One region of the Arthrobacter sp. YAF34 genome, then DNA from elsewhere that is predicted to be linked to it. Evidence: riboswitches for the same ligand, from Rfam matches in the RefSeq annotation. Region 1 holds a riboswitch; each other region holds the start of a gene.
The links. A riboswitch is a leader RNA that binds a small molecule or an ion and turns the genes downstream of it on or off. The one in region 1 is predicted to bind S-adenosylmethionine.

Region 1 (7,664 bases):
CTTCGGCAAGGCCCTCGGCGGCGCCTCCGGCGGCTACGTCTCCGGCCGTGGCGAGGTCGTGGCGATGCTCCGCCAGAAGGCCCGCCCGTACCTGTTCTCCAACTCGCTGGCCCCGGCAATCGTCGCAGCCACGCTCAAGGCCCTGGACCTCGTGGAGAACTCCGGCGAACTGCGCGGCAAGCTCTTCGCCAACGCCGAACTCTTCCGGAACCGCATGACCGAGGAAGGCTTCGACCTCCTCCCCGGCGAGCACGCGATTGTCCCGGTGATGTTCGGCGACGCCGTCATGGCGGCCAAGGTGGCCGACGCCATGCTCCACCACGGCGTCTTCGTCACGGCGTTCAGCTACCCGGTGGTGCCTAAGGGCGCCGCCCGGATCCGCGTGCAGCTCTCCGCCGCGCACAGCGCCGACGACGTCGAGGCGTGCGTGCAGGCGTTCATCCGGAGCCGCGCGGCCGTCGCAGCCGCCTAGGCCGGATCCCTGAGCCAGGCCCCACGCTGAACTGCTCCCCGAAAGTCGGACTGAAAATTCAGTCCTGACTTTCGGGGAGCAGCTTCATGGAGGGAGCAGTTCGTTCCTTGCCCGGCGACTGCCAGCGCTAAGAGTTGACTGTCAGCGTGAGCGGTGATGCTGTCTCCGGGCCGCCACACTCCGCCGTTCCGCCGGTCCGCTGCCAGGCCAAGGTCATCTTTTTCTCGGCGAGGGTATTTCCGGCTGGGTCCAGGGCCCGGACGGTCACAGACCCGGGGGAGTCGATCTCGAATCCAAACCGCCAACGGTCCGGGCCGAACTTCTCGACGGTGATGGGACGCTGAATGGGACCGCTACCCGGCGGGAATCCGAGGCCGTTGGCCCCGGTGGGGGTTACCGTCGCGGACGGGAGGACGGTCCGCGGCGCAGGGCTCTCCGTCGCCCGGGAACATGAGTCCGGGGTGCACAGCTGCACCCAGGACACACTGCGGGTGTCTCCAGCCAAGGTCACGGTGACGAAGTTCGTCCACGCAATGGCCGGGCAAACCCTCGCGCACCCCGCAACGGGCACCAGGGCCGGCAGCAGGACTGTCAGCCAGGCGAGGGACCGCAGCGGCGTCATGCGGCCAGCGTAAGTCCCGGCCTCGGACATGTCGATAGGAGCATCTCCCTTGCGGCCATGGCCCGGACAATCTGCAAGGATGGAGCCATGTCAGATACTTACGATGTCGTAATTGTCGGCGGCGGTATTGCCGGCCTGTCCCTGGCTGCCACGCTGGCCGGGCACTGCAGCGTGGCCCTGGTCGAAGCCGAGCAGACCCTGGCCTACCACACCTCGGCCCGCTCGGCGCGGCAGCTGATTCCCAGCTACGGCCCGCCCGTGGTCCAGGAACTCACCGTCCGGACGCTGGACCTCATCGCCGCCCAGGACGCCGACCGTCCGGAACCGGTGCTCACGCCGCGCAGCTTCATGCTGATCGGGGACGACGCCACCGTCCAGGCGGAGGCCAGCGGCCACATGCACCGGATCACCCACGCCGAGGCACTGGAGCTGTGCCCGGCCCTGGTCCCGGACTCGTTCAGCGCCGCTGGCCTGGACACTGGCTCCTTCGCCTGCAACGCCCCCGTGCTGCTCGAGGACCACCGGCGCCGTGCGGAGGCTGGCGGAGTGGACATCATCACCGGCGCCAGGGTCCATTCGGCCCAGCGCCTTGGCACCGGCTGGGAACTGGGCGCCGGGCAGGAAGGCTTCCAGTCCGCCGTCGTGGTCAATGCCGCCGGGGCCTGGGCGGATGAACTTGCCGTCCTCAGCGGCGTCGAAAAGGTCCAGCTGCAGCCGTACCGGCGCACCGCGGCGATCGTCGACGTCGACCATCCCCTCCCGGAGTCCAGCCCCTTTGTGGCCGCTGCCGACGAATCCTTCTATTTCCGCCCGGACGGAGCACAGGTCCTCATCTCGCCTTCGGAGTCTGTCCCGAGCGGCCCGGAGGACGCGCAGCCCTACCCCGGCGACGTCGAACGACTCATCGCCCGGCTCAACACCGTCACAGCACTCGGGATCCGTGGCGTCCGCAAGGCCTGGACGGGGCTGCGGACGGAGGCGGCCGACGGCGTTCCCGTGGTGGGATTCGATGCCGAGGCCACCGGATTCTTCTGGCTCGCCGGCCAGGGCGGTTACGGGTTCCAGACCTCCTCCGGCATTGCGGAGCTGGCCGCCGGGCTCATCCTCGCCGGCCAGGGGTCCGCCGCTTCCGTTGCTGCCGCGGACGCCAGTCCGGCATCCCGGACAGCGGAGGCGCTGGCCGCGACCCGCTGGTCCATCCGGCGCTGAAGAATGGTTCCATGAGCACCCTCATCACCAACATCGCCGAACTGATGACCCAGGACGCGGAACACCGCATCCTCCGCGACGCGGCAGTGGTGATCGAGGGCGAGCGGATTTCCTGGCTCGGTCCCGCGGCCGACGCCCCTGCCGCGGACGAAAGCGTGGACGCCGGGGGCCGGGCGCTCCTGCCGGGCTGGGTCGATTCGCACACCCACCTGATTTTCGCGGGGGACCGCACGGCCGAGTTCGAGGCCCGGATGGCGGGGGAGAGTTACAGCGCCGGCGGCATCGCCGTCACCACCGGTGCCACCCGGGGCACGAGCGACTTCGACCTCACCCGGCTGGCGATGGGCCGGGTCGCCGAGGCCGTGTCGCAGGGCACCACGTACCTGGAGACCAAGACCGGCTACGGCCTGGACCTTGAGAACGAGGCCCGCAGCGCCCGGATCGCCTCCACGGTCGCGGACGAAGTCACCTATCTGGGGGCGCACCTGGTGCCCGCCGGGACGGACGCGGAGGAATATACGGAGCTGGTGTGCGGGCCGATGCTCGCCGCCGTGCTGCCCTACGTCCGCTGGGCCGACGTCTTTTGCGAGCGGGGCGCCTTCAACGAGGACCAGTCCCGCCGGGTGCTCCAGGCCTGCAAGGACGCCGGGCTGGGCCTGCGCGTCCACGGCAACCAGCTCGGCGAGGGCCCGGGCGTCCGGCTCGCCGTGGAATTCGGCGCCGCGAGCGTGGACCACGTGAACTACCTCTCCGCCGCGGACATCGAGGCGCTCGCCGGCAGCTGGTTCGGCTGGGACGCCGGCTCCGGCGGAGGCACGCGCGGCACGGTCGCGACGTGCCTGCCGGCCTGCGATCTCTCCACCCGGCAGCCGCTGGCCCCGGGCCGGGCCCTGCTCGACGCCGGCGCGCAGCTGGCCCTGGCCTCCAACTGCAACCCCGGCACGTCGTACACGAGCTCCATGGCGTTCTGCGTCACCACCGCCGTTCTGCAGATGCGGCTCAGCGTCCACGAGGCGGTCCGCGCAGCGACCTACGGCGGCGCGTTGGCCCTCGGGCGGGAGTCCGGGAACGACGTCGACGGCGAACGCGCGGTGGGCTCGATCGCCGTCGGACACCGCGCGGACCTGCACCTGCTCAATGCGCCGTCCGCCACGCACCTGGCCTACCGGCCCGGCATCCCCCTGACGCACGCCGTATGGCGGGCCGGCACAGAACAGCAGGTCAGCGCAGCCCAGGCGGTGCGCTAGCTGTACTGTCCCGGCACAGCTAGAAAAACATCGGCGGGGCGTCGAGAACGGTCTCGTCCACACGCCTCTTCTCCCACTGGGTGAAGGGCTTGTCAAGCTCGTACTTGCCGTGCGCACTGCGCAGCAGGGTGCGGACCTCGGCGTTCTCCGGGTTGTTCAAGGACTCGAAATACTCCACGGACCAGTGGAACCAGCGCATGCAGAACAGCCGCATGGTCAGTCCGTGCGTCACAAACAGTGCATTCGGCGCATAGCTGGGCCTCGACCAGTGCCGGTACAGGGTTTCCATGAAGGAGGAAATCCGGTCATACACATCGGAGCCTGACTCGCCCTCGCGGAAGCGGTAGAAGAAGTGCCCGTAGGCGTTGCGGAGCTCCTTCTGGTCCTCGATGTCACCGGCGATCTGAAAGTTGGCCCAGTCCTGTTCCCGCAGCCGGGGCTCCTCGATCACCCGCTCCACGAGGGGACCCAGATTGAGCGCCTCGAGCGTTTGGTAAGCGCGCAGGTACGGCGAGACGTAGACGCACACCGGGCGGCCGTCCAACTGGCGCCGGACCTCGACGCCGGCCGCCGCCGCCTGCTCCAGCCCGAGCGGCGTCAGCGGGATCCGGTAGTCCGGAACGCGGTTGTAGATCGAGGTGTCGGCATTGGCAGCGGACTGGCCGTGCCGGATCATGATGATTTTCCGGGGCGCACTCATAGTCCCCAAGCATAGGGGTCCCAAAAGCAAGGGCCGTAGGCAAAGCCCCGCACGGCCGGCGCGCTCCTAAGACCAGCAAACTCTCGGCAACTGCAGGCAAGATAGGACCATGTTGGTTCCCTCCCGCCGTCGGCTGCGGTTCGAAGTGTTGATTGTCCTGGGGCTGTCGCTGGGGCAGTCCGCGGTCTATTCCGTCGTGCAGCTCATGGACAAAATGACCCAGGCGCCGCTGGCCCAGGGGACGTCCACGCTGAACCGTTCGCAGAGCCCGCGCGAATACTTCGATCTCACCTACCAGCTGCTGGACATCTTCTTCGCCCTGGTCCCCGTGGCCCTGGTGATCTACTTCCTCACCGAACGGTGGCCGGGCGGAGAGCACGGCACCTCGGCGTTCCGGAAGATCGGCTTCGACTTCGCCCGACCCGGCAAGGACCTGCTGCAGGGACTGGGGCTCGCCGCGGTCATCGGCGTTCCGTCCCTGGCGCTCTACGCCGCCGGCCGGGCCCTGGGGATCACGACGGCGATCATCCCCAGTGCGCTGGACGCGTACTGGTGGACGGTGCCGGTCCTTGTCCTCTCCGCGATCCGGCACGCGGTGGTCGAGGAAGTGATCGTGGTGGCCTACCTGCTCGACCGGCTTGGAAAACTGGGCTGGAGCACCCCGGCGGCCATCGCCGCCAGCGCCCTGCTCCGCGGCAGCTACCACCTCTATCAGGGGTTCGGGCCGTTCATCGGCAACGCGGTGATGGGCGTTGTCTTCGCCCTGGTGTACACCCGGACCAAGCGCGTCATGCCGCTCGTGATCGCGCACGCCATCCTGGATACCGTGGCGTTCGTGGGATTCAGCCTGTTCGGCAAAGCCGTGGGCCTGGGCTGACAGCCAACACAGCAACGCGGGGTCACTTTCGGCCCATCCGGAGCCTCCGGACGGGCGCGAAGTGACCCCGCGTTGCTTTTATGAACAGGCGACCCCGGCCGGCCTTAAAGAAGTATCGGCCGCCATCTAAGGGTGACAACGTTGGCACCCTTAGATGGCGGCCGAAGTGTGGGGCAGGTGCAGCGTTAGATCGTGACCGCTCCGGAAGCGGTCTCGAAGGTGACGGAGAGGATGCCGGGCGTGCCGTGCGGCGCGATCCAGTGAACGGCCACGTCCTCCAGCGGCTTTTCCACCGGCTCGCCCAGCCATTCGGTCACCCGCTCTGCGGAACCGGCAATGGTCAGCGCGGACATTTTGACATCGCTCTCGTAGGCTTTGGACGGGTGGAGCTCCGGATTGCCCTCCCACTTGAGCATGTACGGCACCTGGGGATCGGCGATGAGGCCCAGGATGCCGATCTGCTTCCAGACCAGTTCACGGCCGTCGGGGAACTTCCGGTTGCCGTTCACGGCCGAGCGGCCCAGCCGCTCCTCGAACGGGGCGAGGTCGTCCACTTCGACGCACCAGCCCATCCAGCCGCCGCCGGCCTCGGAGCGTGCCCGGACGGCCTGGCCAAAGGGAGCCTTGTCCGACGCCGGGTGGTTCAGGACCTCAACGACTTCCAGGTACTTGTGGCCCGCGAGCGGGATAATCATGTTGCGTGTCCCGAAACGGGGGTGCACTCCGCCCTTTACGGCTTCGACGCCGAGGGCGGACGCAATACGTTCAGTGGTGGCTGCCAAGCCATCGTGTTCACAGGCGTAAGAGACGTGATCCATGCGCATGCCCTCATCTTGGCACTTTGTGATGGACCTCTCAGCTTAGGCTCCCCTTACCGTCATAGGATGTCACGGCGCGCCGTCAGCGGCAGCCCGGGAAGCGTCTGCAGGCGGCGCCACGGTCCGTCATCTTCATGTTCGTCACAAAGCTATCCAACGCCCGCCCGCCCTTCCTAGACTGAAGCAAGGTCATGAGTGCCAGCGCACAGCCCCGGCTTGCTGGCCGGCAACCCTCGTATCGCGGTGGGGTGCCCCGGGTGAAGACCTGGCCGTCCGGCGCCCGCCGGAGGGCAAGCGCGGCGCCTGTGCCGGTCCGGGCCGATGGCCCTGGGCGGTGCTGTGCCCGGTCCCTTGAGGAGCATCAATGTCCACTGCCTGGTCCTTTGAAACCCGCCAGATCCACGCCGGTCAGGAGGCGGACTCCGCCACCGGGGCGCGGTCCCTCCCGATCTACCAGACGACGTCGTTCGTGTTCCCAAGCGCCGAAAGCGCCGCGAACCGCTTCGCGCTGGCCGAGCTCGCCCCCATCTATACCCGGATCGGCAACCCCACCCAGGACGCCGTCGAACAGCGCGTGGCAAGCCTTGAAGGCGGCCTCGCGGCCCTGCTGCTCAGCTCCGGCCAGGCCGCCGAGACCTTCGCGATCCTCAACGTGGCCGAAGCCGGGGACCATGTAGTGGCCAGCCCCAGCCTCTACGGCGGAACGTACAATCTGCTCGCCCACACGTTGAAGAAGTTCGGCATCTCCGTGACATTCGTTGCGGACCCGGACAACCTTGACCACTGGCGGGACGCCGTCCAGCCCAACACCAAGCTGTTCTTCGGCGAGGTGGTGTCCAACCCGCGCCAGGACGTGCTGGACATCGAAGGCATCTCCAAGGTGGCCCATGAGGCCGGCGTGCCCCTGATCGTGGACAACACCCTGTCCACCCCCTACCTCATCCGTCCGATCGAGTGGGGCGCAGACATCGTGGTCCACTCCGCCACCAAGTACCTCGGCGGCCACGGCGCCGCGATCGCCGGCGTGATCGTTGATTCCGGCAACTTCGACTTCGGCAAGGACCCCGAGCGGTTCCCGGGCTTCAACACCCCGGACCCCACCTACAACGGGCTGGTCTACGCCCGCGACCTCGGTGCCGGCGGCGCCCTCGGGGCCAACCTCTCCTACATCCTCAAGGCCCGGGTGCAGCTCCTTCGCGACCTGGGCTCCGCCGTGTCCCCGTTCAACGCCTTCCTCATTGCCCAGGGCATCGAGACGCTCAGCCTGCGCGTCGAACGCCACGTGGCCAACGCCACCAGCGTCGCCGAATGGCTGGAGGCCAGGGACGACGTCGAGTCGGTCGCCTACGCCGGACTGCCGTCCAGCCCCTGGTACGAACGCGGGCGCAAGTACGGGCCCAAGGGGACCGGCGCCGTCGTGGCATTCACGATCGCCGGGGGAGCCGAGGCCGGCAAGCGGTTTGTCGATGCCCTCGAGCTGCACTCGCACGTGGCAAACATCGGCGACGTCCGCTCCCTGGTGATCCACCCGGCGTCGACCACGCACAGCCAGCTCTCGGCCGAGCAGCAGGCCGTGGCCGGCGTGAGCCCGGGGCTGGTGCGGCTCTCGGTCGGCCTGGAGCACATCGATGACATCCTCGCGGACCTCGACGCCGGATTCCGCGCGGCCAAGGGCGCCTAAGGACACGCCGCATTCGCCGGAGCCGTCGAGGTCGCCGT
Region 2 (7,664 bases), on a different contig from region 1:
CACGACGTCCAGGCGGGTGGCGCGGACCAGGCGGGCGACGGCGGACGGGGGGACATGTTCGTGTTCGTCCGGCCGGTGCCGGTCCCGGGACAGGGCCGAGTGGACGTAGATGGCGTGCGGCATGACGGTGGCGCCGAGCATGCTGGCGGCCAGCAGGACGGAGTCCGGGCCCTGGAAGCGGGGCACGAGCCCGGCGAGGGCTGCCCGCGGATCGGGCGGGCTGATGAACAGCCCGGCCAGGAAGCCGATGGTGAGGATGCCGAGCAGGAACATGATGATGAATTCGAAGGGCCGCTGTTTCTCCCGGGCCTGCACCGCGAGCAGGAGCATCGACACGGCGCCGACGATCACGGCACCGAGGGGGAGGGGGAGGCCGAACAGCAGGTACAGCGCGAGCGCCCCGCCCACCACCTCCGCGAGGTCGGTGGCGGCGGCCACGATTTCGGCCTGCAGCCAGAAGGTGCGGCGCCAGAACGGCCTGAGCCGCTCGCCCAGGATCTCCGGCAGGCTCTTGCCGGTGACGACTCCGAGTTTGGCGGACTGGTACTGGACCAGGACCGCCATGATGTTGGCGACGACGAGGACCCACACCAGCAGGTAACCGTACCTGGCTCCGGCGGTCAGGTTGGCGGCCACGTTTCCGGGGTCCACGTAGGCAATCGACGCCACGAACGCCGGCCCCAGGAGGGTGATCAGTGCCCTGCGGGCACCTGGATGCTTGTAGGTGCGTGCGCCCCGCGGCGGTTGTTCGTGTCCCGTTACGTCCAACACTGCCAGCTCCCGTGATTGGCGCGTCCGCGTTGACGCGATGATCGGCACCGGCAGGAAAGCCGCCGGCGTCAAAGTTACCTTCAAAGTTATTATTGCCTACAAATGATTATTAGGCACACCGAAACCATGGGCTTCCGCGTTTGGCTCAGACCGTCTTGAAGGACCGCCACGTCTGCGTCAGGTAGGGCAGCTGGAGAAGGTCGCCGGGGGCGTGGCCTAAGTGCTCGTGCAGGTACCAGTCGAGGTTGGCCGAGACCTTGGCCCGGGTGGCCGGCGACGCCGCGAGGTAGTAGCTGCGGGACTTGGCCAGCTCCTGGATATCCTCCGTGGTGACGGCATCCTCCCACCGGGTCAGGTGGCTCTCCAGCCCGGTGAACTCGGGACCTAGGGGCGGGCGAAAGTGGGGTTTGTGGACGTCTCCGGCATGCATGATGCGGGAGAGCCGGTGCACCCAGGGCACGGCGGTGTCCAGTTGGTTCCAGATCAGGCCCAGCACGCCGTGCGGCCTCAGGATCCGGGCGATTTCGGCGCTGGCCAGCTGGGGGTCGCACCAGTGCCACGCCTGGGCAACCGTGACCAGGTCGAACCGCTCGGGCTCAAGGCCCGTCCGCTCGGCGGTTCCCTCGACGGCGGTGACATCCGGCAGGGTCCGGCGCAGCTGCTCGAGCATGTCCGCCGACGGGTCAACGGCCACCACGTGCAGGCCCCGTGCGGCCAGGAGTGCGGTGAACTTTCCGGTGCCCGCACCAACGTCCGCGGCGTCCCGGGCTCCCGCCGGGATCAGCCAGTCAGCCGATTCCTGCGGGTAGCCCGGGCGGACGCGTTCGTAGTGCGCTCCGCCGTCCTGGAAGCTTTGTCCGAGTTCCTGGCGGCGCACACCCTGCAGTTTGGGGCCACTGTGCCTTTTGAGGCCACTGGGCATTTTGGGTTCACTGCGCATTTGGGGGCCACTGGGCATTTTGGGCACGCTGTGCAACGTGCGATCTCCTTCGGCAGGTCCTTGATGTCAGTACCTTTCGAATTTACCGCACTGGTTCACCGCACTGGACCGGGTCCCGATTCTGCCGCCCGTAAGACGCCTTAGTCCACACTGCAGGGTGCGGCACCGGCCGTGCCCGGGGTGTTCGGCGCCCAGTGCGGGTAGCTGCGGTTGTCGTTGGCCGGCACCCAGCGGCCGGCGTCCACCACGTAGTCCCAGCCGAGCCCGTCTTGCCGCAGGTGCCGCAGGCCGGCCAGGAGCCGCTCGGCATCCTCCAGCCGCGACCCGAGGCCGAAGCTGGCCCGCAGGGAGCCGGCGGGCAGGCCGAGCCGTTTGAGCAGAGGGTGGGCGCAGAAGCGGCCGTCGCGCAGGCCGATGCCGTGTTCGGCCGACAAGTAGGCGGCCACCAGTCCGGCGTCGTAGCCTTCGACGGAAAAGTTCACGACGCCGATGGTGCCGGCGCCCGGCTCATCGCCTGCAGGGGACGAACGGTAGGACGAAGCGGGCGTCGAATCGGCGAAGATCCGGTGGACCGTTACCCCCTCGATCCGCTGGAGCCCTTCGACGAGGAAGGACCGGATGGCTTCTTCATGCCCGTACCACTGCTCCGTGTCCAGGGCAGCGAGCACCTGTGTGGCGCGGGCCAGCGCTGCCGCGCCCAGGACATTGGGCGAGCCGCCCTCATGCCGGGCCGGTCCCGTGGTCCAGCTGACGGAGTCGAGCCGGGCGTCGCGGACTGCTCCACCGCCGGCCAGGTGCGGGGTGCCGGCGTCGAGCCAGTCGGTCCGCCCCACCAGCACGCCGGCGCCGAACGGGGCGTACAGCTTGTGCCCGGAGAAGGCGAGGTAGTCGACGTCGTCCGCGGCGATATTTATCCGCCGGTGCGGGGCCAGCTGGGCGGCGTCGACGACGATCCTGGCGCCGTATTCGTGCGCCAGTGCGGCGAGGGCCCGGATGGGCAGGATCTCCCCGGTGACGTTGGAGGCGCCGGTGACGGCCAGCAGGCTCACGCCGCCGCGGGCGAGCTCGTCCCGGAGGCGGTCCACGGTGGCGGCCAGGGTGGGGGCGGCGACGACGCTGCGGTGCGGGACGTTTTGCCAGGGCAGCAGGTTGGCGTGGTGTTCGATGTCGAGGTAGAGGACCTCGCCCGCCGGCCGGCCCTCGCGCAGCGGCAGGCAGCCGGCAAGCAGGTTCAGGGAATCGGTGGTGTTGCGGGTGAAGATCACGGAATCGTCCGGCCGGCCGCCCACGAAGCCCCGCACGATGTCCCGGGCGTTCTCGTAGACCGAGGTGCTGATCTGGGACGCGTAGCCGGCGCCGCGGTGGACGCTCGCGTAGTACGGCAGGATTTCGTTCAGGTAGGCCGAGACCACGGACAGGGCCGGGGCGGAGGCGCCGTAATCGAGGTTGGCGTAGCGGGCCGAGCCGCCCTGGATTAGCGGGGCCTGGATTTCGGCCCCGGTGACGGCGGCCAGCGGCCGCGCGGCGGCAGTGATGCGGTGATCGGTCCGCCCGGCAGCATGGCTGGCATCGGTACCGGGGTGGATTTCGGGGGCAGCAGGAAAAACGGCAGTTGTCATGGGACCTCACTCGGACAGGACCCCCCCTCGTGGGAATCCGCGCTTGCCGTGTCCGTTCCGGACCGGCCAGGTCGTCACCCGGGGCACCCCGCCGCGTCTGGAGGGTTGCCGGCCAGCAAACCGGGGTTTAGCGCTGGCACTCGTGACCTGCATCGAGCGTAGGACATCCGCGCCGGCGGGGAGAAGGCAGTCCCCGAATGTGAAGCGGATTGTTACGCGCGCGGAACGCGCGCACCTGCAGCGCGCACCTAGAGGAGGTCGTCGAGTCCGGGGTTGAGCCGCTTGAGCACTTCCGAGTGGAGGATCGAGTTGGTGGCCAGCGCGTTACCGCCGAAGGGTCCGTCCTCGCCCTCGAGCGAGGTGAACCGGCCGCCGGCTTCAGTGACGATCGGCACCAGGGCGGCCATGTCGTAGAGGTTGAGTTCGGGCTCGCAAGCGATGTCCACCGCACCCTCTGCCACGAGGCAGTATGACCAGAAGTCGCCGTAGGCGCGGGTGCGCCACACCTCCTCGGTGAGGCCCAGGAACTCGTCCAGGTTCCCGCGCTGCTTCCAACCGCCGAGGCTGGAATAGGACAGCGAGGCGTCCTCAAGCTTGGAGACGTTGGAGACCTTCAGCCGGGTGGCCGCGGCCAGCGAGCGGCCCGTGTAGGCGCCGGAGCCCTTGGCCGCCCACCAGCGCTTGCCCAGAGCAGGGGCGCTGACGACGCCGACCACCGGCTCGCCCTCGTCAACGAGGGCAATCAGGGTGGCCCAGACCGGGACGCCGCGGACAAAGTTTTTGGTGCCGTCGATCGGGTCAATGATCCAGCGGCGGGAGCCGTGACCCGAGCTGCCGAATTCCTCGCCCAGGACGGCGTCGCGTGGACGGGACCGGGAGAGCTGGCCGCGGATGGCCTCTTCGGCGGACTTGTCGGCATCGGTGACCGGGGTGAGGTCGGGCTTCGTTTCGATCCGAAGGTCGAGCGCCTTGAAACGGCTCATGGTCTGGGAATCGACGGAATCTGCCAGGACATGGGCAAGGCGCAGGTCATCGTTGTAGCTCGAAGCGGATTGGCTCATGGTTCCAAACTACCGGGAAAGCGGGCCTCCAGCCGGGAGGCCGCGGCGCTGCGCCGCGGGCCGGGAAGCGGCGCCGCTCAGGACACGGTGCCCAGTTCCTTGGTTTCCTGGGCTTCCTGACGGGGGTCCGTGCCCAGCAGCCGGCGCAGGGAGGCCAGCCGTGCAGGCCCCGACGCGCCAGCGTGCCCGGCCGCAACCCAGGCGTCGACGCCGCAGTTGACGGCGGTGGCGTCGTGCTTGCAGCCGCGTTCGCAATCGTCGGTGCCCGGTTCCAGATCCGGGAAGGAGCGCAGGATCCGGTCCGGGTCCACATGGGCCAGTCCGAAGGACCGGATGCCGGGGGTGTCGATGATCCAGCTGCCGGCCGGGGCATCGTTGACCTTGAGCGCCAGCGCGGAGGAAGACGTGTGGCGCCCGCGGCCGGTCACCGCGTTGACGCCGCCGGTGGCACGTTCGGCCCCGGTCAGGGCATTGACCATGGTGGACTTGCCCACGCCGGAATGGCCGAGCATGACGGTGACCTTCCCGTCGAGGTAGCTGCGGAGCTGGGACACCGCGTCCTTGTCCAGCCGGGCGGAAAGCCCGTCATCGGAGCGGGCGTCGATGCCGGACGCTGCGGAGTCGGCCGTCTTGGAGATGATGACGGGGAAGTCCAGGTGCGTGTAGTTGGAGAGCAGCTCGGCGGGATCCTTCACGTCGGCCTTGGTCACCAGGAGCAGCGGCGAAATGCCGGCGTCGTACGCGGCCACCAGTGCGCGGTCGATGAAACCGGTCCGGGGCTCGGGATTGGCCGCGGCGACCACCACAACGAGCTGGTCGGCGTTGGCCACGACGGCGCGTTCGATCGGGTCTGTGTCATCGGCACTGCGGCGTAGCAGCGTCTTGCGGTCCTGGATCTTGACGAGCCGGGCAAGGGTGTCGGGTTCGCCGCTGACGTCCCCGACCAGGGAGACGAAGTCCCCGGCCACCACGGGATTGCGGCGGAGCTCCCGTGCCCGCGCCGCGATGATCTTGCGTTCGTCGGCGGTGCCTTCGCCGACGACGGCGGTGTAGCGTCCGCGGTCGACCGTGATGATGCGTCCGGTGACGGCGTCGTCGTGGCTGGGCCGGTCCTTGGTGCGGGGCCGTGAGCCCTTTTTGTTGGGACGGATCCGGACATCGGACTCGTCCCAGGAATCAGTGCTGCGTGCCACCGGCGGTGTCCTCGTTGGTGGGGGTGCCCTGGGCCAGCATGGCTTCCCAGAGCTGCGGGAAGCCGGGCATGGTCTTGGCGGTGGTCCCGATGTCTTCGACTTCGACGCCGGGCACGGCGAGGCCCAGGATCGCGCCGGCGGTGGCCATCCGGTGGTCCGCGTAGCTGTGCACGACGCCACCGTGCAGCCGCGCCGGGCGGATGATGAGTCCGTCCGCTGTCTCTTCGGCGTCGCCGCCGAGGCGGGTGATTTCCGCGACGAGCGCGGCGAGCCGGTCCGTTTCGTGGCCTCGGAGGTGGGCGATGCCGCTCAGCCGCGAGGGGCCGGTGGCCAGGGCGCAGAGCGCCGCGACGGTGGGGGCGAGCTCGCTGGTCTCGTCGAAGTCGCCGCCCCTGATCTCGGGGCCGCCGCTGACGGTCAGGGTGCCGCCGTCGAGCGTCACGGTCGCGCCCATGGCCGCCAGGATGCCGCGCCACAGGTCGCCGACCTGCGTGGTCCCGGCCGGCCAGTTGGGGATCCGCACGGTGCCGCCGGTAGCGAGGGCCGCCGCGAGGAAGGGGCCGGCGTTCGAGAGGTCCTGCTCGATCCGCTGGTCGAAGGCACGGATCGGGCCGGGGGAGACAACCCAGTGGTTCGGCACCGAGTCATCGACCACCACGCCGACGCCGCGCAGCACGGCCACCGTCATGTTGATGTGGTCCAGGCTTGGCACGGGCTTTCCGACGTGCTCGAGATGGAGCCCCTCGGTGAAGCGGGCGCCGGCCAGCAGCAGGGCGGAGACGAACTGTGATGACGCGCTGGCGTCGATGATGAGGTGGCCGCCGCGGACGTCTCCGGTGCCGTGTACGGTGAACGGCAGGGACGACGCCGGCCCGCCGTCGGGCGCGCTGACCGCCACGCCCAGGCCCGCCAGGGCCTCAATGATGGTGCCCATCGGACGCTTGCGGGCGTGCGGGTCGCCGTCGAAGCGGGACGCGCCGCGAACCAGAGCGGCCACGGGAGGCACAAACCGCATGACCGTGCCGGCGAGGCCGCAGTCGATTGCTGTGTCCGCGGCGGCGGCGTCCATGCTGATCGGGAGGATTTCGAGGTCGGGGCCAAAAGCGCCGTCGCCGGGAACCTCCGTGACGGTGGCGCCCAACTGCCGCAGGGCCTCAATCATCAGCGCGGAATCGCGGGAGTGCAGCGGTGCCCGCAGGCGGGACGGACCGTCGGCGAGGGCGGCGAGCACGAGGTACCGGTTGGTCAGGGATTTAGACCCCGGAACGGTGACGGTCGCGTCGACCGGCCTCGCGGCGAACGGCGCAGGCCAGTGCGGGCCGCCGCCGGCCGGTCGTGCAGGAGCAGTTGCTGAGGGGGTGACGCGAGTCATTGCCGCTCTAGGCTCCGGCTGCGCGGTCTGCGGCCCTGCGGACAACCTTGTCGGCCTTCTTCAGCTTCTTGTTGGTGGTCTTCCGGGCGTCGGCGGCGAGGTGCCCAGCGCTCTTGCGGGCGTCGGCGGCGAGGTGCCCGGCGCGCCAGGCCAGGCTGGGCTTGCCGGCGGTGTCGACGGCGGCCAGCAGCACGCCGCCGGTCAGGGACACGTTTTTCAGGAGCTGCTTGCGGCGGGCGTCGCGGGCTTCCTTGGAGGAAATGTCCGCGCTGCGCCATTCAACGTAACCGTTCAGGGCCGAAATGACGGCCAGGATGGTGGCTGCCAGGCGGGCGGACTTGCCGAGGGCGAAACAGACGCCGGCGCCGATCTGGGTGCCGCCGATCACGCGGGCCAGGACTTTTTCATTGGTCTGGAACGGCAGGGCGTCGGCCGTGCGCCGCAGCAGCGGGGACAACTGTGCCGCGGTGTCATCCGCATTCTTTAGCTTGTCTATGCCGGCGAGGACGAAACTGGAGGCGAGCATGGGCCGGGCGAGAAAGCGGACAAACGACATGAATTTCCTCCTGGATGGACGAGCCGCGGATTCATTGCGGGAGAACCGGTTCTAGTCTTGCACTTTTGCGGAATATTTGCCCGCCCGACGCCGTTGTGAAAGGCAGATTCGAGCGGGCTAGGGAAGGTGGAGATTTGACGCAGGTGCTGGAC
Region 3 (7,664 bases), on a different contig from region 1:
CGGCCGCCAGGCCCAGCTTCCGCACGTCCCCGGCCTCGCCCGCCGGTACCCTGCGGCTGACCTCGTCGCTGCCCGCGCGCCCGTACGGGGTTTTCGTCTTCTCCAGGACCACTGCCAGCGGGGCCATCGCGTTGCGGGCCGGGGTGCCGAACACCAGGGCGACGTAGTCGGCACCCGGGATGAACTCCTGGACCAGCTGCCCGGGCGCCATATTCTTCCAGCTCACGGCGGCGGTCCCGGCCAGCAGGTGGACGGCGCGGGTGCCTTTGAAGATCCGCGGCTTGACCACGACGGGGCCGTTGAGGTCCGCCAGGGACGCCGGCGCGGCAGCCAGGTCCCCGGGGACCGCGAAGCGCGGAACCGGAATGCCGGCCGCCTGCAACGCCCATGCGGTCAACAGCCGGTCGTTGGCGAGGGCCACCGCGGCAGGGTCGCCGACGATGATCCGGACGTCCCGCCCGAATCCGGCGCGGGCCGCGGCCAGGACCGGCAGCTCCACGCTGAGGGTCGGAATGATGACGTTGATGGCTTCCCGGTCCACCAGCCGGCGCAGGTCCAGCACCATGTCCGGGTCCGTCGCCGGCAGGAGCCTGACCGCTGCCACCGCTGGGCCGTCCCCGGCTTGACGGGTATCGGCGCGGGCGTCGGAGCCGAGGCAGGGGACGCCGCGGGCGGCGAGCTGGGCCGCGACGGTCCGGCCGGCGGCGCTCGCTACACCGGTAACCAGTATGCGCGGACCCATGATTGCTCCATTCCGCCGTCACCTGCCGGGCCGCGGCTGCGGCTCCGGCGGTCTCCCGGCCCCTAGTTCCAGACAGTGTGGAATTGCTGACACGTTGCTTCGTGGCCGGGGCGTCGGTCCGGTCCCCACCAGTACACGGCGCATCGTCGGGCCGCGCACGAGTGGGTGGTACCCGAAAATGGGACCGGGCACTACTCGCCCCGTCCGGCGTCTGCGCCGCGCCGCGCCGCGCCGCCCCGGTTATTGGGCCTCGGGCCTTGGGCGTGATCCGGTTACGGAACATGACGACGGCGGCGGTGCGGGTCGGCGTCGTAAGTGTTACGTTTTTGGGGAGTAATGAGAACCGGTGCCAAGCCCTGACTGGCCGGTCGGCAACCCTCCCTTTCGCGGCGGGGTGCCTCAGGTGAAGACTCGGCAGAATCACCATTCGAACTGCAAGCGTGAAAGAGGAGATCCGTCGTGCCCGACACGTCCGCCCCCGTAGTACCCGAAAAGGCATCCCCAAACACAGCCCCCGGTGCGACGTCCGGAGCCGCATCCGCGGGGGAGCAAAAGCTGGCCTACCGGCTGTTCACCGGACCGGATGACCGCGATTTCTGTGAGCGCGTGTCGGCCGCCCTGGCCGAGGGCTATGTCCTGCACGGAAGTCCCGCCGCCACCTTCAACGGCAGCACGGTGATCGTGGCGCAGGCGCTGGTCCTGCCGGCGGCGATTGCCAGCGCGGACGCCGCCGTAGCCAACGCCGTTGATGAACTCGACGCTGACGAGTTTGGCGCGGATGAGGCCTTCGAGGGCCACGCATGAGCTACGCCGGAGACCTCAGCCCGCAGGCCGCGTGGGCCAAACTGGAGGCCGGAGCCGTCCTGGTGGACGTCCGGACCGAGGGCGAATGGGCTCACATCGGCGTCCCGGACACCACGTCCGCGGGCGAGACGCGCAATGATCCGCTCTTCATCCAATGGAACCTCGCCGGCGGCGCGCCCAACCCGCACTTCGTCGACCAGCTCCGGCGGCAGGCCCCGGAGGACACCGGCGTGGAACTGGTGTTCCTGTGCCGCTCCGGCGCCCGGTCGATTGCCGCCGCGAGGGCCGCAACAGCCGCCGGCTACACCTCGTACAACGTTCTCGAGGGCTTTGAGGGCGAGCCCGACCGCTCCGGCGAACGCACCGTCAACGGCTGGAAGAACCGCGGCCTCCCCACCAAGCTCGGAAAGATTTAAGTGACTTTCAATCCCGACGCCGCCGGCTGGTCGGCCGACACCCAGGCCGTCCGTGGCGGCCTTGACCGCACCGGCTTCCAGGAAACCGCCGAACCGATCTTCCTCAACTCCGGTTTCGTCTACGAGTCCGCGGCCGCCGCCGAGCGCGCCTTCACCGGCGAGGACGAGCGCTTCGTCTACTCCCGCTACGGCAACCCGTCGGTCGCGACCTTCCAAGAGAGGCTCCGGCTGCTGGAGGGAACCGAGGCGTGTTTTGCGACCGCGTCGGGCATGTCCGCCGTGTTCACCGCCCTGGGCGCGCTGCTGGGGGCCGGGGACCGGGTGGTCGCCGCCCGCTCGCTTTTCGGCTCGTGCTTTGTGATCCTCAATGAGATCCTGCCGCGCTGGGGCGTCGAGACGGTCTTTGTCGACGGCCCTGACCTGGAACAGTGGCAGTCCGCGCTGTCCCGGCCCACGACGGCGGTCTTCTTCGAGTCGCCGTCGAACCCGATGCAGGAAATCGTGGACATCGCCGCCGTGAGCGAGCTCGCCCATGCGGCGGGGGCCACGGTGGTGGTCGACAACGTCTTCGCCACCCCGCTCCTGCAGCGCTGCGGCGACCTCGGCGCGGACGTAATCGTCTACTCCGGCACGAAGCACATCGACGGCCAGGGACGCGTGCTGGGCGGGGCGATCCTAGGCACCAAGGAATTCATCGACGGACCCGTCAAGCAGCTCATGCGGCACACCGGACCGTCGCTCTCGGCCTTCAACGCCTGGGTCCTGACCAAGGGGCTGGAGACCATGGGCCTGCGCGTCAACCATTCCTCGGCCTCCGCCCTGCGGCTGGCCGGATGGCTTGAGGGACAGCCCGCCGTCAGTTGGGTGAAGTACCCGCTGCTCCCGTCCCACCCGCAGCACGATCTCGCGGTGAAGCAGATGAAGGCCGGCGGCACCGTGCTCACGCTGGAGCTTTCGCCCTCCCCCGGACGCACCGCCAAGGAAGCCGCCTTCGCGCTCCTGGACGCGCTGCGGATCATCGACATTTCCAACAACCTCGGCGATTCGAAGTCCCTGATCACCCACCCGGCCACCACGACGCATCGCGCCATGGGTCCGGAGGGCCGCGCGGCGATCGGACTCAGCGACGGCGTGGTGCGGCTGTCGGTGGGCCTGGAGGACGTCGAGGACCTGATCCGCGACCTCGGCCAGGCCCTCAAGCAGGTCTAGGCGCTCACGCCCAGGCCCTCTTGAGCGCCCGCCAGGCGTCGTCATCGAGCATGCTGGACGGCGTGACGGCGACGGCGGTCGCCCCGCCGGAGACAGACGCCTCCAGCCCGGCTGCCAGGTCAGCGGCCGAGATCCTCCCGTCCTTGGCCCACATCCCGACCGAGACAACGAACTTGCCGGACCGCTTCACCATGGCCCTGGCCAAGTCCGCGGAGTAGGAGGGAGCGGCGTCGTTGAGCCCGAAGTAGTCCCACAGGACCAGCCGGTCCGCGGCCGCGGCGAGCAGCCCGTAGTCATGGCCGCTCTCGGGCCGGTCACCGGCCGGGTCGTGCCACGGCGCCCGGACATCCATGTCGAGCGTGGCACCGTTGGCGTGCGCGGCTGCCGCCGCCTTGGCCACGACGGCTGCCAGCGACTTCGACCGCCAAGCCCCAAGCGTGGGATCTGCGACGTCGATGTCCCCGTTCGCGAGCCGCGGCCAGTCCGCCCGGCCGCTGGCCAGCCGGTACGAATCGCGGTCGTCGCCGCCGTAGGTGTTGTTGTCGAACATCAGTTCCGTCAAGGCCACGGCGTCCGGCCGGTAGCGCTTGGTCACCTCGGCCACGAAGTCGATGAGCCGCTCCCCGACCGGTCCCGTGGTGAGAGCGGTGACGCTGGCGAAGTCCTTGGACCGGGTCCCGTCGAAATTGATGCCCGCCAAGCCCGGGTTGGTGCTGATCCAGCCCGGAACCAGCAGGTCCACGGTCAAGGTGATCCTGCGCTTCCTGCCATCCCTGCCGGTCCCCAGCGCCTTGATCGCGTCGGCCACGTGGTCCCTGCCCGGGACAGCCTCAGTCTCGGGGTGGGCGGCCCAGGGGAACGCCGTCCAGTCCAGCCGGCCGACGCTGATGGTGACGCCGTTGGCGTTCACCTCGTCGAGCCGCCTGGCCAGTTCCGGCAGCGTGGAGGCGGCGTCGACCACCGTTTCGTAGCCGACGCCGACCGTGCGTTCCGCGGCGGGCGCCGTCGGTCCGCTGGGCCCCCCGCACCCCGTGGCTGCGAGTGCCAGTGCGGACAGGAGTGCCAGCGCGGGGAAGGCGGCCGGTCCGCGCCTCAAACGCTCACCTTCGCGCGCGGGTCGGGGGCGGTGACGCTGACCACTCCGGTCCGCGTCAGCTTGTTCCAGCGGGCCTCCTTGCCGCGGAGTTCCTGCACCAACGCGGCCACCATGGTCAGGCTCGTGAACACAGAATAGAGCGGGACGAGCGGGAGCGCCCAGACATGCCGCAGGTCTTTCCACGCCCTGTTCATGGCGAGGGCAAACACCGTGAGCAGCAGCGTGATGACCAGCCCCACCCAGCCAAGGATTGCCCAGACGTCCGCGCCGAACGGGCTGCGGCCCAGCGCCAGGAGGAAGACCAGATCCAGGAGCACGAAAATCTGGAACACCGGGAGGACCACCATAGTGATGGTGTTGAAGAGCAGGTACGCGCCGAACTGGCCGTGCCGGAGGTTGCCGATCATGCCTTTGTGCACGCCCATCGTCTGCAGCAGCCCGCGGGCCCAGCGGACGCGCTGGCGCCAGAGCGCCCGGACGGTCGACGGCGACTCGGCGTAGACCAGCGCCCGCGGGGCGAAGACCACCCGGTAGCCCGCCTTGTGCACTCGCCAGGTGAGTTCCAGGTCCTCGCCTACCGTGTCCTCGCGGAACGGTCCGACCTCTTCCAGGACCCGGCGGGGGAACGCCCCGATGTTGCCGGAGACGATCGGGAGGCAGCCGATCATGGTCAGGGCGCGCCGGACCATCCCGGTGCCGACATGGCTGATGAAGGCCAGCATCCGGGTCTGGACCCGGTTCAGGTTCACCGGCCGGTCATCGCCGCACACGGCCCCGGTGCGCTGATCGGTGAAACCCTGGAGCATCCGCTTGACCGTGTTCTGCGAGAAGATCCCGTCCGCGTCGACAAACATGAGGACCTCGCCGGTGGCCTTGCGGATGCCCAGGTTCAGGGCAGCTCCCTTGCCCGCATTGGCCTGGGTCAGGACCGTGATCCGGGGATCCGCAGCGGCGAGGCCGTGCATCAGCGCGGCCGTGTTGTCGGTGGAGCCGTCATCCACGAGCACCACCTCGTAGCGGTCGTACCGGGTGAGCTGGATCGAACGGACGCAGTTTTCGATCACGGTGGCCTCGTTGAAGGCCGGAACGATGATCGACACGCTGGGCCACTCGTCCAGCAGGGTTGGCGTTTCACGGCGGCGGCGGCGCGCCGCACGGAGTTCAAACACGACGGACAGCGGCAGCACGAGCAGTTTCACGAGCCCGAACACCAGGATCGGCAGGCCGATAACGAGCAGCAGAAACTCGGCCCCGGGGATGGCTGAGGCGGAGGCTGATTCAAACCAGGACATGGGCGTACGCTCCTGTGCTTTGGCGGAAGGACGCCGGGTTGAAGGCGGGCAGGGCGAAGGACGCCAGGACGGCGTCGAGCAATTCCGGGGCCTGCTCGCTGTTCGCGCCGAACCGGGCGTTCACTTCGAGGACCACCGGAGTCCCGTCGGCACGACGGCGGACGTCGACGTCGACGGGGCCGGTAAGGCCCAGCGAGCCGACGGCGGCCATCGCCACGTTGCCGACGTCGATGGCCTCGCCGGCTTCGGCGCGGCGGGTGGTCACTGCATTGCCCACGTTGCCGTGCGCCAGTTCGGTCTTCTCCACGACGACGACGAACGGTGCGGCGCCGTTGTGCGCCGGGGTGCCGAAGACCATGGGGCCGTATTCTGTGCCCGGGATGAACTCCTGGACAATCAGGCCTTCCGGCAGGCGATGCCAGTCCACCTGCTCGCTGCCGTCAATGACGATCACTCCGCGCCCGCCGCGGGAGACCCGCGGCTTGACGACCACGGGACCGCCGAGCGCGGCCATGGCGGCGCCGGCATCCGCGAAGTCCCTGGGCACGCCGAACCTCGGCACGGGGACCCCGGCCGCCTGCAGCTGCCAGGCCGTGAACAGCTTGTCGTTGGCGAGGGCCACCGGACCGGGGTCCCCGATGATGACGCGGACGTCGGCGCCGAAGGCGGCACGGAACGCCGCGATCTGCGGGAGTTCGTCACTCACGGTGGGGATGAGCAGGTTGATGCCCTCCTGAACCACGAGCCTGCGCAACGCCGAGACCATATCCGGGTCCGAGGCCGGCGGCACCGGAATGACAGTGAGGCCTGCCCCGGCGGGCAGCTCGCGGATATCCGTGCCCAACACGGGAACGCCGCGCGACTTCAACTGGGCCGCGACGGCGCGGCCCGCGGGGCCGCCGGCGCCGGTGACCAGCACGCGGGGCTTCACAGCTTCTCCATTTCCGTGCTCAAGAGGCGGACGGGTTCGTAGGCTTCGGCGACCCTGCGCCGCGCCTGCCCTCCGCGGAACGAGGCGATGCCGCGGACCCGCTCGGGCGTCATGTACGGCTTGGCGAGCTGGTCACTGTGCATCTTCACGGCCTGGACTTTGGCGTCGACGTAGTCGTCGATGTCGACGAAGACACTCGGGCTAAAGTCCCGCGTTGCCGACGGGCTCTCGTAGCAGAGGATCGAATGGTGCTGGCGGGCGGCACGCAGGGTGGCCACATGGACGGCCTGATGGTCCTGGTGCTGGTCGTGGTTGGAGTGCGTGAGGATGATGTCCGGGTTATACCGGGCTATGGCGGCTTCGATGACGCCGACCATTTCCTGGCTGTGCCGGAGCAGGTCCGTGTCGGTGAAGTTATGGTGGGTCATGCCGGTGAGGCCCATGAATGCGGCGCCGCGCTGCGCGTCGAGGGAGCGTTCCAGGGCGTCCCCGCCCCGGTGGCCATCGCTCATGACGAGCCCCTGCACCTCATGGCCGGAGTCGACGAACTTGGCCAGCGTCCCTCCGCAGGCAAGTTCAAGGTCGTCGGGGTGGGCGCCGATGGCCAGCACCCTCCGGGGCTGGCGGGCCGGTGCTGCTCCGTTGCGCAGGGCCGTCAAAGCAACGCCCAGGGACGCGAGGCCGCCAAGGGTGACCGTGAGGGTGGCGGTCCGCCACAACTCCGACGCCTCGAACAAGAAGCAGGCGAGATTTGCCGCCAGCAGCGCCGACGCCGCTATCAGGCACATCCTGCGGAGCAGTTCGGGGCGGCGCCAACGACGGTGAAACCAGGACCGGCCGAGGGCGGCCGCAACGACAAAAGTAATCAGGAAAACGATAAGCAATTCATCAATCGAGACCATGTAAGTTCAATTCCTATGTTGAAGTTCGGCACCCCAGTGTCGAGGAATAAAGGGTTTGATTTTCAGATCCGTCCGCATAATCGGGCCGGGCCTTGGGGCGTGAAATGGGCCATGCCCTGAATTGCCCGGAGGCGTTCCAAACAGGGCGTTTGCCGGCGAAACGCGAAAGGTGCAGCCGCGATGGACTGTGTGGCGTTACGGGTCGTTGACCAGCGCCTATGCGGCGCAGCACAACCGCCCCCCGGCGAGTTAAGTGACATTTGTGAGACCTT

Region 2: it holds a riboswitch for S-adenosylmethionine, as region 1 does, so the genes downstream of both, AB4Y72_RS11225 (aminotransferase class V-fold PLP-dependent enzyme) here and AB4Y72_RS03440 (bifunctional o-acetylhomoserine/o-acetylserine sulfhydrylase) in region 1, are expected to answer to the same signal.
Region 3: it holds a riboswitch for S-adenosylmethionine, as region 1 does, so the genes downstream of both, AB4Y72_RS13730 (DUF1737 domain-containing protein) here and AB4Y72_RS03440 (bifunctional o-acetylhomoserine/o-acetylserine sulfhydrylase) in region 1, are expected to answer to the same signal.

Annotation. Positions count from the first base shown of each region.
Region 1 covers NZ_JBFRCV010000002.1:233,694-241,357, forward strand. The annotation lists gene AB4Y72_RS03405 (glycine C-acetyltransferase) at 1-472, shown strand, start outside; gene AB4Y72_RS03410 (hypothetical protein) at 600-1,094, opposite strand; gene AB4Y72_RS03415 (NAD(P)/FAD-dependent oxidoreductase) at 1,182-2,303, shown strand; gene AB4Y72_RS03420 (imidazolonepropionase) at 2,315-3,550, shown strand; gene AB4Y72_RS03425 (histidine phosphatase family protein) at 3,570-4,250, opposite strand; gene AB4Y72_RS03430 (CPBP family intramembrane glutamic endopeptidase) at 4,360-5,127, shown strand; gene AB4Y72_RS03435 (VOC family protein) at 5,313-5,951, opposite strand; SAM riboswitch class IV at 6,133-6,248, shown strand; gene AB4Y72_RS03440 (bifunctional o-acetylhomoserine/o-acetylserine sulfhydrylase) at 6,310-7,626, shown strand.
Region 2 covers NZ_JBFRCV010000008.1:18,729-26,392, reverse strand. The annotation lists gene AB4Y72_RS11235 (Nramp family divalent metal transporter) at 1-771, opposite strand, end outside; gene AB4Y72_RS11230 (class I SAM-dependent methyltransferase) at 917-1,711, opposite strand; gene AB4Y72_RS11225 (aminotransferase class V-fold PLP-dependent enzyme) at 1,852-3,330, opposite strand; SAM riboswitch class IV at 3,365-3,478, opposite strand; gene hisN (histidinol-phosphatase) at 3,579-4,391, opposite strand; gene rsgA (ribosome small subunit-dependent GTPase A) at 4,469-5,584, opposite strand; gene aroA (3-phosphoshikimate 1-carboxyvinyltransferase) at 5,568-6,956, opposite strand; gene AB4Y72_RS11205 (DoxX family protein) at 6,964-7,512, opposite strand.
Region 3 covers NZ_JBFRCV010000010.1:122,631-130,294, forward strand. The annotation lists gene AB4Y72_RS13725 (hypothetical protein) at 1-742, opposite strand, end outside; SAM riboswitch class IV at 1,075-1,189, shown strand; gene AB4Y72_RS13730 (DUF1737 domain-containing protein) at 1,298-1,546, shown strand; gene AB4Y72_RS13735 (rhodanese-like domain-containing protein) at 1,543-1,962, shown strand; gene AB4Y72_RS13740 (O-succinylhomoserine sulfhydrylase) at 1,963-3,171, shown strand; gene AB4Y72_RS13745 (hypothetical protein) at 3,176-4,267, opposite strand; gene AB4Y72_RS13750 (glycosyltransferase) at 4,264-5,559, opposite strand; gene AB4Y72_RS13755 (ATP-grasp domain-containing protein) at 5,546-6,490, opposite strand; gene AB4Y72_RS13760 (PIG-L deacetylase family protein) at 6,487-7,392, opposite strand.